DNA from 2 places in the Streptomyces sp. NPDC088553 genome. Region 1 is predicted to be linked to the other one. Evidence: riboswitches for the same ligand, from Rfam matches in the RefSeq annotation. Region 1 holds a riboswitch; the other holds the start of a gene.

Region 1 (7,033 bases):
TTACGCAACGTCAAGATCTAGCGTTCTCGGTATGGAGTGGTCGATCCAAGAGATCGCCAAGAAGGCCGGCACCACCAGTCGCACCCTCCGGCACTACGGGGACCGCGGACTGCTGGAGCCGAGCCGGATCGGCGCGAACGGTTACCGGTACTACGACCAGGCGGCGCTCGTACGGCTGCAGCGGATCCTGCTGCTGCGCGAGCTGGGGCTCTCGCTGCCCGCGATCGCCGAGGTCCTCGCGGGGCAGCGCGACACGTCCGCCGCCCTGCGCACCCATCTCGCGCTCCTGGAGCAGGAGCGCGAGCGCATCGGACGGCAGATCGCCTCGGTGCGGACCACTCTCCACAAGACCGAGAACGGAGAAGAACTCATGGCCGACGAAGTGTTCGACGGTTTCGACCACACGGTGTACGAGCAGGAGGTCACCGAGCGCTGGGGCCGCGACGCGTACGAGAAGAGCGACCGCTGGTGGCGCTCGCTCACCGCGGCGCAGAAGAAGGCGTTCATGGACGAGCAGGCCGGCATCGCCCGCGACTTCGGGCAGGCGCTCAAGGACGGGCTCGCCGCCGGCAGCGACGCGGTGCAGGAGATCGCGCGGCGCCAGGTCGCGTGGCTGTCCACCACCACGACGCCGACCAAGGAGTACGTGACCGGTCTCGGCCGCATGTACGTCGACGACCCGCGCTTCACCGCGAACTACGACAAGCACGGTGAGGGCACCGCCGTCCTCGTCCGGGACGCGATGGAGATCTACGCGGAGCGGAACCTGTAGCCCTTCCGGCCGGGCTGTCCGAACGCCCCCGGCTGCCGGAGGTGAACGGTGGCCGGAACCGTGCCTGTCCCTTTGTGCGCGCGCACTGCCCCACCGTAGTGTCACACGCACCATGAGTGACGAGCGAGTGAGTGACGTACGCCGGCGGGCGCCCGCCGTCCTCGTCCTGCTCGCGCTCCTCGCCCTCCTCGTCAGCGTCTGCCACGGCTCGCACGGGCACATGCTGCCGCCCTCGGGCTCCGGGGCCGTCGTCTCGGCCCCCGCGCTGCCGCACGGCTGCGAGCGGTCCGGTGAGGCGTGGTCCTTCGACGTCCACCTCCCCGCGCAGACCGCCGCCGCGCCCCTCGCCGCGCCGGACGCCGGCGGAGCCGTCCTCCTGCCGTACGCGGCCGACCTCCGCACCGACCCCCGCGCGCGCTGTGTCCGGGGCAGGGCGGGACCCGGCCCCGAGCCGGGTCGGCTGCTGATCGCCCTCGGAGTGGACCGGAACTGAGCCGGGTCTCGCCCTCGCGTGACCAGGCCCCCTTCCGCGTACTCACCCCAAGGACGTCCCCTCCATGAACGACCTGCTGTCCGGCAGCCTGTCGCCCGTCGCCGAGCAGACCGTCGGCAACACCCCCGTCCTCCGTACGGACGACGGCTACTGGGCCAAGCTCGAAGGCTTCAACTTCGGCGGCATCAAGGACCGCGCCGCCCTCTACATGGTCGAGGAGGCCCGCCGGCGCGGCGAGCTGCGGCCCGGCGCCCCGATCGTCGAGTCGACCTCCGGGACCCTCGGCCTCGGCCTCGCCCTCGCCGGGGTCCTCCACGGCCATCCGGTGCACGTCGTCACCGACCCCGGCCTCGAACCGATGGTCGAGCGGATGCTCGTCGCCCACGGCGCCCGGGTCCATGTCGTACCGGAGCCGAGCCCCCGGGGCGGGTGGCAGCAGGCCCGGATGGACCGGGTCGCCGAGCTGCTCGTGAGCCTCGACGGGGCGTGGTGGCCCGACCAGTACGGGAACCCCGACAACCCCGGCGCGTACGCGGGGCTCGCCGCCGAGCTGTCCGGGCAGCTCGACCGGATCGACGTCCTCGTCTGCGCGGTCGGCACCGGCGGCCACTCGGCCGGGATCTCCCGGGCCCTGCGCGCCACCAGCAGCCCCGCGCTCGAACTCGTCGGCGTGGACTCCGTCGGCTCCACCGTCTTCGGCCTGCCGGCCGGGGAGCGGCTGATGCGCGGCCTCGGCTCCTCCATCCACCCGGGCAACGTGGACCACGGCGCCTTCGACGAGATCCACTGGGTGGGGCCCGCCGAGGCGGTACGGGCGGCCCGACGTCTGGCCTCGCGTCAGTTCGCCACGGGCGGCTGGAGCGTCGGCGCGGTCGCGCTGGTCGCCGGCTGGCTGGCCCGGACCCGGCCGCGCGGGACGCGGATCGCGGCCGTCTTCCCCGACGGGCCGCAGCGGTACTTCGACACCGTCTTCAACGACGAGTTCTGCGCGGCCCACGGTCTTCTCGACGGGCCCGTACGGGAGGACCCCGCCGGGTACGTCTCCGCCGACACGGTCAGCGGCTGGACCCGCAGGGTCATGGACCGGACGGGGGCGACGCGTTGACCACGACGGCAGCGCCGCCCGAGGGCGGGGTCTGGAGGCAGAGCCGTACCTTCGAACCGGCCGTCCGGCTCCTCTTCCTCAACCAGCTCACCATCAACCTCGGCTTCTACATGCTCATGCCGTACCTGGCCGCGCACCTCGCGGACGGGCTCGGCATGGCGGCCTGGGCGGTCGGGCTCGTGCTCGGCGCCCGGAACCTCTCCCAGCAGGGCATGTTCCTCGTCGGCGGGGCGCTCGCCGACCGGCTCGGCTTCAAGCCGCTCATCGTGGCGGGCTGCGCCCTGCGGACGGTCGGCTTCGGGGCGCTCGCGTTCGCGCAGTCGCTCCCGATGCTGATCGCCGCCTCGCTGGCGACCGGGCTCGCGGGGGCGCTGTTCAACCCCGCCGTCCGGGCCTGTCTCGCGGCGGAGGCGGGGGAGGAGCGCCGGGTCCAGGCCTTCGCCCTGTTCAACGTCCACTACCAGGCGGGCATCCTGCTCGGGCCGCTCGTGGGGGTGGCCCTGACGGGGGTGTCGTTCCGGCTGACGTGCGTCGTGGCGGCGGTGCTGTTCGCCGGGCTGACCCTCGTACAGCTCCGCTACATGCCCGCGCGGGGGGAGCGGCGGGAGCGGGACGGGGAGGGGCGAGGGCAGTTCCGCACGGTGCTCTCCCACCGCACCTTCTGGCTCTTCTCGCTCGCGATGACCGGCTCGTACGTGCTGTCCTTCCAGGTCTATCTGGCGTTGCCGCTCGCCGCCGGCGGCACGGGGCCCACGACGGCGCTCTTCGTCGTCTCCGCGCTGGTCGCGCTCGCCGGGCAGCTGCGGATCACCGCCTGGTGCAAGCGGCGGCTGAGCCGGGAGCGGTGTCTGGTCCTCGGGCTCGCCCTGATGGGCGGGGCCTTCCTGTTCCCGGCGGCCCTCGGCCGTGGCCTGGTGGGGTTGCTGCTGTGCGCGGTGGTCCTGGCCGTCGCGAACGCGGTGCTCTACCCGTACGAGATGGACACCGTCGTCGCCCTGTCCCGGGGGCGCTGGGTGGCCACCCACTACGGGCTCTACAACACGGTGTGCGGGATCGGGATCACCCTCGGGAACCTGGGGACGGGCGCGCTGCTCGACGTGACCGGCTGGTCGGCGGTGCCGTGGCTCGCGCTGTGCGCGGTGGGGCTGGGGTGCGCCGCGGCGATGGCCCTCCTGGCGAGGGGCGGGCGGCTGGCGGAGGGAGCGGCGCCGGCGGACTGAGCCGGGGCCGGGCCCCTACCCGCCCGTACGCGCGCGTGGCCGCGCCCGGCCAGGCTCCCCGCGCGCGTGGCCGGGCCCGGCCCTCCGGTCCGTACGCCAGTCGGCCCCGTGGGAGTCGCCGCCCCGGGTGGCGGCGGCCACCCTGGGAGGGCGCGGTACGGGCCGCGGCCGGGTACGGACCGGGCAGGAGAGCACAGGTGGGGCACCCCCCAGGAGCGATCGGCGGGCGGCGGGGCGGCGAGGGCCGTCGCCCGTACGGCGGTGCCCGGAGGTTCATCCGGGCGCTGCCGCCGCTGATCATCGTGGGCGGTGTCTTCTTCGACGTCCTGACGCCGCCCAAGTACAGCGCGGCGCCGATGTTCTCCGCGGCCCCGCTGATCGCGGCCCCGTTCTCCTCCACCCTCACGACGCTGCTCACCGGGATCGCGGCCGTCCTCGCCTCCGTCGGGCTGCACATCTACAACGACACCGCGACCGAGATCCCGTCGCTCACCGAGTTCCTGACCGTGCTCACGGTCGCGGTGCTCGCGGTGCTCATCAACCGGGTCGTCCTCCGCAGCGGCGAGCGGCTCGCCTCGGCGCGGGTCATCGCGGAGACCGCGCAGAAGGCGGTGCTGCCGACGCCCGCCGAGCGCATCGGCGGGCTGCAGTGCGCGGCGCGGTACGAGGCGGCGCAGGCGGACGCGTTCATCGGCGGCGACCTGTTCGCCGTCCAGGACACCCCCTACGGGGTACGGCTCGTGGTCGGCGACGTCCGCGGCAAGGGCATGGACGCGGTCGAGGCCGTCGCCGTCGTCATCGGGGCGTTCCGGGAGGCGGCCGAGCAGGAACGGACCCTGGAGGGCGTGGCGCAGCGGCTGGAGCGGGCCCTCGCCCGGGAGGGCACCCGCCGGCACGGGCTCGATGCCTTCGAGGGGTTCACCACGGCCGTCCTCGCCGAGATCCCGCGCGGTGACGGGAGCGGCACCTTCGACGGTTTCGTACGGGTCGTCAACCGCGGGCACCCGCCTCCGCTGATGCTGTACACGGACGGGAGCCTGGACACGATGGAGCCCGGCGAGCCGGCGCTGCCGCTCGGCATGGGCGATCTGGCGTCGTGGCCGGACCGGGCCGAGGCGCGGCCGTATCCGCCGGGCGCGACGCTGCTCTTCTACACCGACGGTCTCTCGGAGGCGCGGAACGCCGAGGGCGTCTTCTACGACCCGGGGGAACGGCTCGCCGGACGGATCTTCCCCGGGCCGGAGGAACTGCTCGACGCGCTCGTGGACGACGTACGGCTGCACACCGGCGGCGGGTCGACCGACGACATGGCGCTGCTCGCGCTGAGCCGGCCGGCGACGGGGCAGCCGGAGCGGCGCCGGACGATGCCGGTGGTGCCGCCCGGCGGGTCCGGATCGCCCGGCGGCGGGCCCGGTCACCAGCCGTAGTCGCGAGGTGTCACTGCGATAACAATTGACATAACGTCAGATCGCGAGGGTTTTGGCTTCCCCTGCTGAAGGGCGGTCAACTCGGGCCATTACCGCCCAATTCAATGAATGATCAAGAGGAACAGCTTGGAATCGACACCCCGTGTCTATTAACGTTCGATAACGCAGTGCGGTCGTCCCAGCCGTCGCAAGAGACGGCACCGTGCGCACGCGCCGAATCCTGAAAAGGAACCGGGGAACCACCACTTGGGGTGAATCGAGCCCATCGCACCCGTGCGACGTGCCCGTAGGAGACCTTCCTGCTCCGAACCCGTCAGCTAACCCGGTAGGCGAGAAGGAAGGAAAGGAGCGCGCCTTCGTGGCGTCCAACACTCCCGCACCCGAAGCCCCCTTCGATGCCTTCGGTGGTGGTGCGGGTCCTGCCGCCCCGGACACCGAGTGGAACCCCACCGAGGGATCCCTCCGCGCCGAGAGCCGCTCCGGCGGCCGCCACCGTGTCGTCAAGCAGCGCTCCAACTTCGCCCGCTCCTCCACCGTCCTCGGCGTCGGTGTGATCGCGGCCGTCGGCGCGGGTGGCCTCGCCACCGCGCAGGAGAAGCCCCCGGTGGCGATATCGCTCCCGGACCTCAACCTGCCGGACGCCCACGACCTCCCCGGTGTCGGCGACCTCCTCCCCGAGGAGAGCCACGAGACGGTCAGCGCGGCCCGCGCCAACCCGAACCCGCTCACCAGCACCGCGTACGCCACCCTCGACGACGAGCAGGGCACCGGGACCCCGCAGATGCGGCAGGCCGGCCTGGTCACCCAGGACGGTCCGGCGGCGAAGGCCGCGACCGGCGCCGGCGACGCGGGCGAGGCCCTGCGCGCCCGCATCCTCCAGCAGGCCGAGCAGCAGCAGGCCTCCGCCGACGGCGCCGAGAAGGCCGCGGCGGAGAAGGCGGCGGCCGAGAAGGCCGCCGCGGAGGCCGCGGCCAAGGCCGACGCGGCGGAGAAGGCGGCCGCCGAGGCGAAGGCCAAGGCCGAGGCGGAGGCCAAGGCGAAGGCGGAAGCCGAGGCGAAGGCGAAGGCCGAGGCGGCGGCCGAGGCCGAGCGCCTCGCCAAGCTGGCCGCGAGCTACACGCTGCCGCTCTCCTCGTACAGCCTCAGCGCCACCTACATGCAGTCCGGGTCGATGTGGTCCTCCGGCTACCACACCGGCCTCGACTTCGCCGCCCCCACCGGCACCCCGCTCAAGGCCGTCCACAGCGGCACCGTCAAGTCGGCGGGCTGGTCCGGCTCGTACGGCTACCGCGTCGTCCTGGAGCTCTCGGACGGCACCGAGATCTGGTACGCCCACATGTCCTCCATGACGGTCTCCGCCGGCCAGACCGTGGGCACCGGCGAGACCATCGGCCGCGTCGGCGCCACCGGCAACGTCACCGGCGCCCACCTCCACATGGAGGTGCACACCCCCGGCGGCTCCGGCCTCGACCCGGCGGAGTGGCTGCGCTCCAAGGGCCTGAGCCTCTGACCCACCCGCGTCGCCACGAAGGCGACCGGGTCTGCCCGCCCTGGGCCCGTCCGGCCCTGATCCGCCGGACGGGCCCCAGCTGTTCCGTCCCGGGAGGTCGTGGACGGGTGAGCCAGTCTCGGCTGAGGGATCTTGAAGGGGTGTGACCCGGCTCCGAGATCCCCGACCTCGTCACCCGTGATCAGCTCAGCGTCTCCCCGCGGCGCCCGACAGCGGCCGCATCGGGAACGACGAGCAGCTTGCCGGTGGTACGCCGAGCCTCCAGATCGCTGTGGGCCTGGGCGGCCTCGGACAATGCGTAGCGGCCCGTTACGGTGACCTCAAGCGCCTTGGAGCGCACCCACTCGAACACATCGGCGGCCCGTCGGAGCAGTTCGGACCGATCGGCGATGAAGTCCCCGAGGCTGGGCCGGATCAGGGTCAGCGAACCGCCGTGGGCGAGCCGAATCGGATCAAACGGCGGCACGGCACCACTTGCCGCGCCGAAGAGCACGAGATGGCCGCGG
Region 2 (7,033 bases), on a different contig from region 1:
AGCTCCTCTCGAACCGGATCGTCTTCCTCGGGACGCCGATCGACGAGACGTCGGCCAACGACGTCATCGCCCAGTTCCTGTATCTGGACCACGCGGGCCCCGAACAGGACGTCTCGCTCTACATCAACTCCCCCGGCGGCTCGATCAGCGCCATGACCGCGATCTACGACACGATGCGCTCGCTCCACTGCGACGTGGAGACCACCTGCCTGGGCCAGGCCGTCTCCACCGCCGCCGTGCTGCTCTCCGCCGGCACCCCGGGCAAGCGCATGATGCTCCCGGGCGCCCGGGTCACACTGCGTCAGCCCGCCATGGACGAGCCGCTCCAGGGCCAGCCGAGCGATCTCGACATCCACGCCCGTGAACTGCTCCGCCTCCGCGCGCTGATGGCGGGGATGCTCGCCGAGCACACGGGGCGGGACCGGGAGCGCGTCGACGCCGACCTCGACCGCCTCACGGTCCTGGACGCGCCGGCGGCGGTCGCGTACGGCCTGGTGGACCACGTGATCACGAACCGGCGCGCGGGCGCCGGCGGCACGGCGGGGTGAGCCGGCCGTGGTTCCCGAGCTGCCTCCGCTGCCCGCCCTGACCCGCGCCGAGAGTGAACTCGTCGACGCCTACCTCGAAGTCGTCGACCTCCTCGGAAAGATCAATCCATCCAGAGGCCCGCATACCTATGGCGCGTTGCGTGCGGCACAAGCCCTGGTAGGGCGGGCGGAGGCACTCCTCCAAGCCCTGACGCTCATGCATATGCGGGGCGAGAACGAGGTGCACGCGGACACATTGGCGCGCGCCCTCAGGGTGTTGGACGGTGAGCGCCGCGCGGACCGCGTCACCGTCCCGCGCACCCGGGCGAGTTGACATATCCGCGTGTCGTGTCGAGGTCCGGACGGCCGACGCGCACCGCAGAATCGCTCCCCCGTTCGGCGTAGTCGACGAGTCGACATATGTGCCGGGTGAGTTGCGCAACAGGTGTACACATCTGGCGGAATGGGGTGTTCCACCGCTGGTGCGAGGCTCGTAGGCCACACCTCCGAAGATCGCAAAGGCTCCCTGTCCACCCGTATGGATCAGTCGTGAGGAGCCTCACATATCGCCGTTTCAGCTCGGATTTCGACCTGTGTGTGGGTCAAGATCCCTGTCGACGACAAGCCCCCGCCACCGCGGCGGGGCGGTCCGGGCGGACGCCGAGTCCTGCCGCTGTCCCGGACGTCTGGTCGACAGGATTGGATCGGCAGGAGTGGAGGACCCGATTTTTACGGGGCGTACGCGCTGTTCCGGCAGCGAGGCCGTCCCTTGGGGTGAAGCCGCGTCAGCGGCCGGGCATCTTCGCCAGCCCGAACCCGACAGGTCATCCTTCGCAGGCGGCTGACGAAGGGTTGCGCATGACTGCGCAGATGCACGTCCCGTCCCTGCTGTCCCGGGCCGGAGCCGTCTCGGCTCTCACCCTCGCCGCCGTCGGCGGCACGCTGTTCGCACCCGGTGCGGCGGCGGAGGCCCAGGCAGCCACCACGCACGCGAACAAGGCACTGAGCGTCGCCGCGTCCAAGAAGGGAGCTCCGTACCGGTACGGGAGCACCGGACCCTCCAGGTTCGACTGCTCCGGTCTGACGCTCTACGCGTACAAGCAGGCGGGCAAGTCGCTGCCCCGCACCGCGCAGCAGCAGTACAACAAGACCCGGCACATCTCCGCCTCCACCAGGCAGAAGGGGGACCTGGTCTTCTTCCACTCCGGCGGGAGGGTGTACCACGTGGGCATCTACGCCGGGAGCGGCAAGATCTGGCACTCGCCCAAGACGGGTTCATGGGTGAAGCTCGACAAGATCTGGTCGTCGAAGGTCTACTACGGCCGCGTCCGCTGATCAGGCGGCGGTAGCGGTTCGTCCGTGGGGGGGGTGCGGTGGCGCCGCCGTACCCCTGACCGACAGCACGGGACCTAACAGCTCGCCATGGGGGCCACGGTCCACGGCAGAGTGATCCAGACCGTCTTGCCGCCGTCCTCGGTCGGCGTGACCGACAGACGGCCGCCGGCTTCCGCGGCCAGGACGCGGATGATGACCATGCCGCGGCCGTTGTCCTGCTGGACCGCCGCCGGGAGGCGGCGCGGCCGGCGCGGATGACTGTCGGTGACGCCGATGTGGAGCCGCTCGTCGCGCTCCAGACGGACGTCGACCGTGAAGGTGGGCGACTGCCCGAGCGTGTGCAGAACGGCGTTGGTGGCCAGTTCGGAGACGATCAGCCGGATCGAGTCCGCGATCTCCGCGGCGTCGTCCAGACCCCAGCCCATGAGGACGTCCGCGACGTACCGACGTGCTGTGGGGACCGAGGCGGGATCGCTCGGCAGCGTGACGGATGCTTCCTGGTGATCTGCCATGACGACGCTGTCCCTTTCCCACCGGGGCCACCGCCCCGGATTGCGCTTCGCGTCAGAGTGCCACCGATCGTGCCGCGCCGTGCGGCGTTCCACCAAGATATGTCCCCATCTGTCGCCCGAAGCGGTGAACTCTGGGGCCCGGAAACGCTCTTGGCGTCCTACCCGGCCGCGGGAGCGGTGCGCAGGATCGTCCGTACCGCGTGCTCGATCTGCGCGTCGGTCAGATCGGCGCGGGCCGTGAGCCGCAGCCGTGAGATGCCGTCGGGGACCGACGGGGGCCGGAAGCAGCCGACCGCCAGCCCCTGTTCCCGGCAGTCCGCAGCCCAGCCCAGGGCCGCCTCCGGCGAGGGCGCGCGCACCGAGACGACGGCCGCGTCGGGCCGGGCCGCCGTGAGACCGGCCTCGGTGAGCAGCCGGTACAGCGTGGTCGCGACGGTACGGGCCCGCTCGGCGAGGCCCGGTTCGGCCCTGATCAGACGCAGGCTCGCGAGGGCGCCGCCCGCGGCGGCCGGGGCGAGACCGGTGTCGAAGATGAAGGTGCGGGCCGCGTTCACCAGGTGCTCGATCACCCGGGCCGGGCCGAGGACGGCACCGCCCTGGCTGCCGAGGGACTTGGAGAGGGTCAGGGTGGCGATGACGTCCTCGTCGCCCGCGAGCCCGGCCTCGTGGAGGGCGCCCCGGCCGCCTTCGCCGAGGACACCGAAGCCGTGGGCGTCGTCCACCACGAGTCCGGCGCCGTGCGCGCGGCAGGCTTCCGCCAGCTCCGCCAGCGGGGCCTTGTCGCCGTCGACGGAGAACACGGAGTCGCTGACGACCAGGGCCCGCCGCCCGGGGTGCGCGCCGAGGGTCTTGCGTACGGCCTCGGGTTCGGTGTGCGGCACGACGGCCGTCTCGGCGCGGGCCAGGCGGCAGCCGTCCACGATCGAGGCGTGGTTGGACGCGTCGGAGACGATCAGGGAGTCGCGGCCGCCGAGCGCGGTGAGCGCGGCCAGGTTGGCGGTGTAGCCGGAGGAGAAGACGAGGGCAGCCTCGAAGCCGCAGAACTCGGCGAGCTCGCGCTCCAGCCGGGTGTGCAGCCGGGTGGTGCCGGTGACGAGCCGGGAGCCGGTGGAGCCGGCGCCCCAGCGCCTCGCCGCGTCGGCGGCCGCCTCGGTGACCTCCGGGCGGCGGGTGAGGCCCAGGTAGTCGTTGCCCGCCAGGTCGAGCAGGTCCGACTCGGCGGCCCGTGGCCGCAGCGTACGGACGAGACCGGCGTCCGCCCGGCGGCGCGCCTCGGCGTCGGTCCAGTCGAACGCGGTACGGCGGGGGCCCGCGGCCCCCGCGTCGTCGGCCTGTGGCATTCGGCGATCCTTTTGTAGGCAGCGCACAGACCCTAACCGGAGGATGCCGAGGTCGGGATGTGGTCATCCACACACCTCTATCGGGGGCGTTTGTTCGGATCCTCCTTGGCCAGGGGGTGGGCGGTAGGCAAGGATCAGCGTTTATGGACCTGCTGAACACGCTGGTGGAGAAGGGGCTGCGGCGCGAGCTGCCGACCCGTGAAGAAGCGCTCGCCGTCCTGGCGACCTCCGACGACGAACTGCTCGATGTGGTGGCGGCGGCCGGCAAGGTGCGCCGTCAGTGGTTCGGGCGCCGGGTGAAGCTCAACTACCTGGTGAACCTGAAGTCGGGCCTGTGCCCCGAGGACTGCTCGTACTGCTCGCAGCGGCTCGGCTCCAAGGCCGAGATCCTCAAGTACACCTGGCTGAAGCCGGACGAGGCCTCGCAGGCCGCCGCCGCGGGTGTCGCGGGCGGGGCCAAGCGGGTGTGTCTGGTCGCGAGCGGCCGCGGTCCGACGGACCGGGACGTCGAGCGGGTCGGCAGGACCATCGAGGCCATCAAGGAGCAGAACGAGGGCATCGAGGTGTGCGCCTGTCTGGGCCTCCTCTCGGACGGCCAGGCGGAGCGGCTCAAGGACGCCGGCGCCGACGCGTACAACCACAACCTGAACACGTCCGAGGCGACGTACGCCGGAATCACCAAGACCCACACGTACGCCGACCGGGTGGACACCGTGCAGAAGGCGCACGCCGCCGGTCTGTCGGCCTGCTCGGGTCTGATCGCCGGCATGGGCGAGACCGACGAGGACCTCGTCGACGTCGTGTACGCGCTGCGCGAGCTCGACTCGGACTCGGTGCCGGTCAACTTCCTCATTCCCTTCGAGGGGACGCCGCTCGCCAAGGAATGGAACCTCACCCCGCAGCGCTGTCTGCGGATCCTGGCGATGGTGCGGTTCGTCTGCCCCGACGTCGAGGTGCGGATCGCGGGCGGCCGTGAGGTGCACCTGCGCTCGATGCAGCCGCTCGCGCTGAACATCGCGAACTCGATCTTCCTCGGCGACTACCTGACGAGCGAGGGCCAGGCCGGCCAGGCCGACCTGGACATGATCGCGGACGCGGGCTTCGAGGTGGAGGGCGCGGGCACGACGACGCTCCCGAAGCACCGCGCGGACGCGCTCGCCGCGGCGGGCGGCGGCTGTGGTTCCCAGGCGTCGGCGGGATGCGGCTCGCACGACGCGTCGGAAGGCGCGGGCTGCGGCTCGCACGACGCGGCCGGTGGCGGCTGCGGTCCGTGCGGCGGTCACGCGCAGGCGGCCCCTGCGGCGGAGCCCGCCGCCGAGCCCGCGAACGAGGTGCCGGGCGCCCGTCCCGACCTCGTGGCGGTGCGCCGCCGCGGCGCCGGGACGGAGCTCGCCCCGAATGCGTAACGACGAACTGCTCGCCCTGGACCGGGCACACGTCTGGCATCCGTACGGGCCCATGCCGGGACGCACGGAGCCGCTGGTCGTCGAGTCCGCGTCGGGCGTCCGGCTCCGGCTCGCCGAACCGGTGCACGGCCAGGCCGAGTTGATCGACGGCATGTCCTCGTGGTGGTCGGCGCTCCACGGCTACAACCACCCCGTCCTCAACGAGGCGGCGCACAGCCAGCTGGACCGGATGAGCCACGTCATGTTCGGCGGGCTCACCCACGAGCCGGCCGTGCGGCTCGCCACCCGTCTGGTCGAGATCACCCCGGAACCGCTCCAGCACGTCTTCCTCAGCGACTCCGGCTCGGTCTCCGTCGAGGTCGCGGCCAAGATGTGTCTGCAGTACTGGCGCTCGGTGGGCCGGCCCGGCAAGCAGCTCCTGATGACCTGGCGTGGCGGCTACCACGGGGACACCTGGCAGCCGATGTCGCTGTGCGACCCCGAGGGCGGGATGCACGAGCTGTGGTCGGGCGTGCTCCAGCGCCAGGTGTTCGTCGACGCGCCGCCGGTCACGTACGAGGAGTCGTACGCCCGGATGCTGCGGGAGCAGATCGCCCTCCACGCGGACGAGGTCGCCGCGGTGATCGTGGAGCCGGTGGTGCAGAACGCGGGCGGGATGCGGTTCCACCCGCCCGAGTACCTGCGGGTCCTCCGCGAGGCCTGCGACGAGCACGGGGTCCTCCTGATCTTCGACGAGATCGCGACCGGCTTCGGCCGGACGGGCACGCTGTTCGGCGCCGGCCAGGCCGGTGTCTCCCCCGATGTGATGTGTGTGGGCAAGGCGCTGACGGGCGGTTACCTGTCGATGGCGGCCACGCTCTGCACGACGGAGATCGCCGAGGGCATCTCGCGCGGCGAGGTTCCCGTCCTGGCGCACGGGCCGACCTTCATGGGCAATCCGCTGGCCGCCGCGGTGGCCTGCGCGTCGATCGACCTGCTGATGTCCCAGGACTGGGCGCTGGAGGTCAAGCGCATCGAGACGGGACTCCGCGAGGGGCTCGCCCCCGCCGCGGAACTCCCCGGTGTGCGCGACGTGCGGGTGCTCGGCGCGATCGGCGTCGTCCAGCTCGACCACGACGTCGACATGGCCGCGGCCACGGAGGCGGCGGTCCGGTCGGGCGTGTGGCTGCGCCCGTTCCGCGACCTGATCTACACGATGCCGCCGTACGTGACGGGCGACGAGGACCTGGCCCGCATCTGCGCCGCGGTGCGCGCGGCGGCGGTCGCGGGCTGACGGGAAGAACGGGAAACGGGAGAACGGGGAGAACCGTGGGAATCATCGTCGTCAGCGGTACGGGTACGGAGATCGGCAAGACCGTCGTGACCGCCGCCGTCGCCGCCGTCGCCACCGCCGCCGGCCGTACGGTCGCCGTCCTCAAGCCCGCGCAGACCGGCGTCGGGCCGGACGAGCGCGGTGACGCGGACGAGGTCGTCCGGCTCTCGGGCGCGGTGGGCTCGGCCGAACTGGGTCGTTTCCCGGAGCCGCTGGCCCCGGGGACGGCGGCCCGGCGGGCAGGGCTCGCCCCGGTCGGGCCCGCGGAGGTCGCCGAGGCCGCGCGGCGGCTGGCCGCCGAGTACGACCTGGTGCTCGTGGAGGGGGCGGGCGGGCTGCTCGTCCGCTTCGACGAGGAGGGCGGCACGCTCGCGGACGCGGCGGCGCTGCTCGGCGCGCCCGTTCTGGTGGTCGTCCCCGCCGGTCTGGGGACGCTCAACTCCTCGACCCTGACGGCGGAGGCGCTGCGGGCGCGCGGGATCGAGCAGCTGGGCGTGGTGATCGGCAGCTGGCCGGACGCGCCGGACCTGGCGATGCGCTGCAACCTGGCGGACCTGCCGCGGGAGGCGGACGCGCCGCTCCTCGGAGCCGTACCGGAGGG

What was found. A riboswitch is a leader RNA that binds a small molecule or an ion and turns the genes downstream of it on or off. The one in region 1 is predicted to bind cyclic di-AMP.
Region 2: it holds a riboswitch for cyclic di-AMP, as region 1 does, so the genes downstream of both, ACIP8Z_RS04560 (C40 family peptidase) here and ACIP8Z_RS20600 (M23 family metallopeptidase) in region 1, are expected to answer to the same signal.

The regions. Positions count from the first base shown of each region.
Region 1 is NZ_JBIVMG010000006.1:22,900-29,932, reverse strand. It holds gene ACIP8Z_RS20625 (MerR family transcriptional regulator) at 32-772, shown strand; gene ACIP8Z_RS20620 (hypothetical protein) at 885-1,265, shown strand; gene ACIP8Z_RS20615 (PLP-dependent cysteine synthase family protein) at 1,330-2,370, shown strand; gene ACIP8Z_RS20610 (MFS transporter) at 2,367-3,590, shown strand; gene ACIP8Z_RS20605 (PP2C family protein-serine/threonine phosphatase) at 3,788-5,017, shown strand; cyclic di-AMP (ydaO/yuaA leader) riboswitch at 5,219-5,364, shown strand; gene ACIP8Z_RS20600 (M23 family metallopeptidase) at 5,376-6,527, shown strand; gene ACIP8Z_RS20595 (quinone oxidoreductase family protein) at 6,709-7,033, opposite strand, start outside.
Region 2 is NZ_JBIVMG010000001.1:1,025,695-1,032,727, forward strand. It holds gene ACIP8Z_RS04550 (ClpP family protease) at 1-548, shown strand, start outside; gene ACIP8Z_RS04555 (hypothetical protein) at 556-861, shown strand; cyclic di-AMP (ydaO/yuaA leader) riboswitch at 1,176-1,382, shown strand; gene ACIP8Z_RS04560 (C40 family peptidase) at 1,386-1,862, shown strand; gene ACIP8Z_RS04565 (ATP-binding protein) at 1,937-2,374, opposite strand; gene ACIP8Z_RS04570 (8-amino-7-oxononanoate synthase) at 2,533-3,714, opposite strand; gene bioB (biotin synthase BioB) at 3,858-5,120, shown strand; gene ACIP8Z_RS04580 (adenosylmethionine--8-amino-7-oxononanoate transaminase) at 5,113-6,393, shown strand; gene bioD (dethiobiotin synthase) at 6,429-7,033, shown strand, end outside.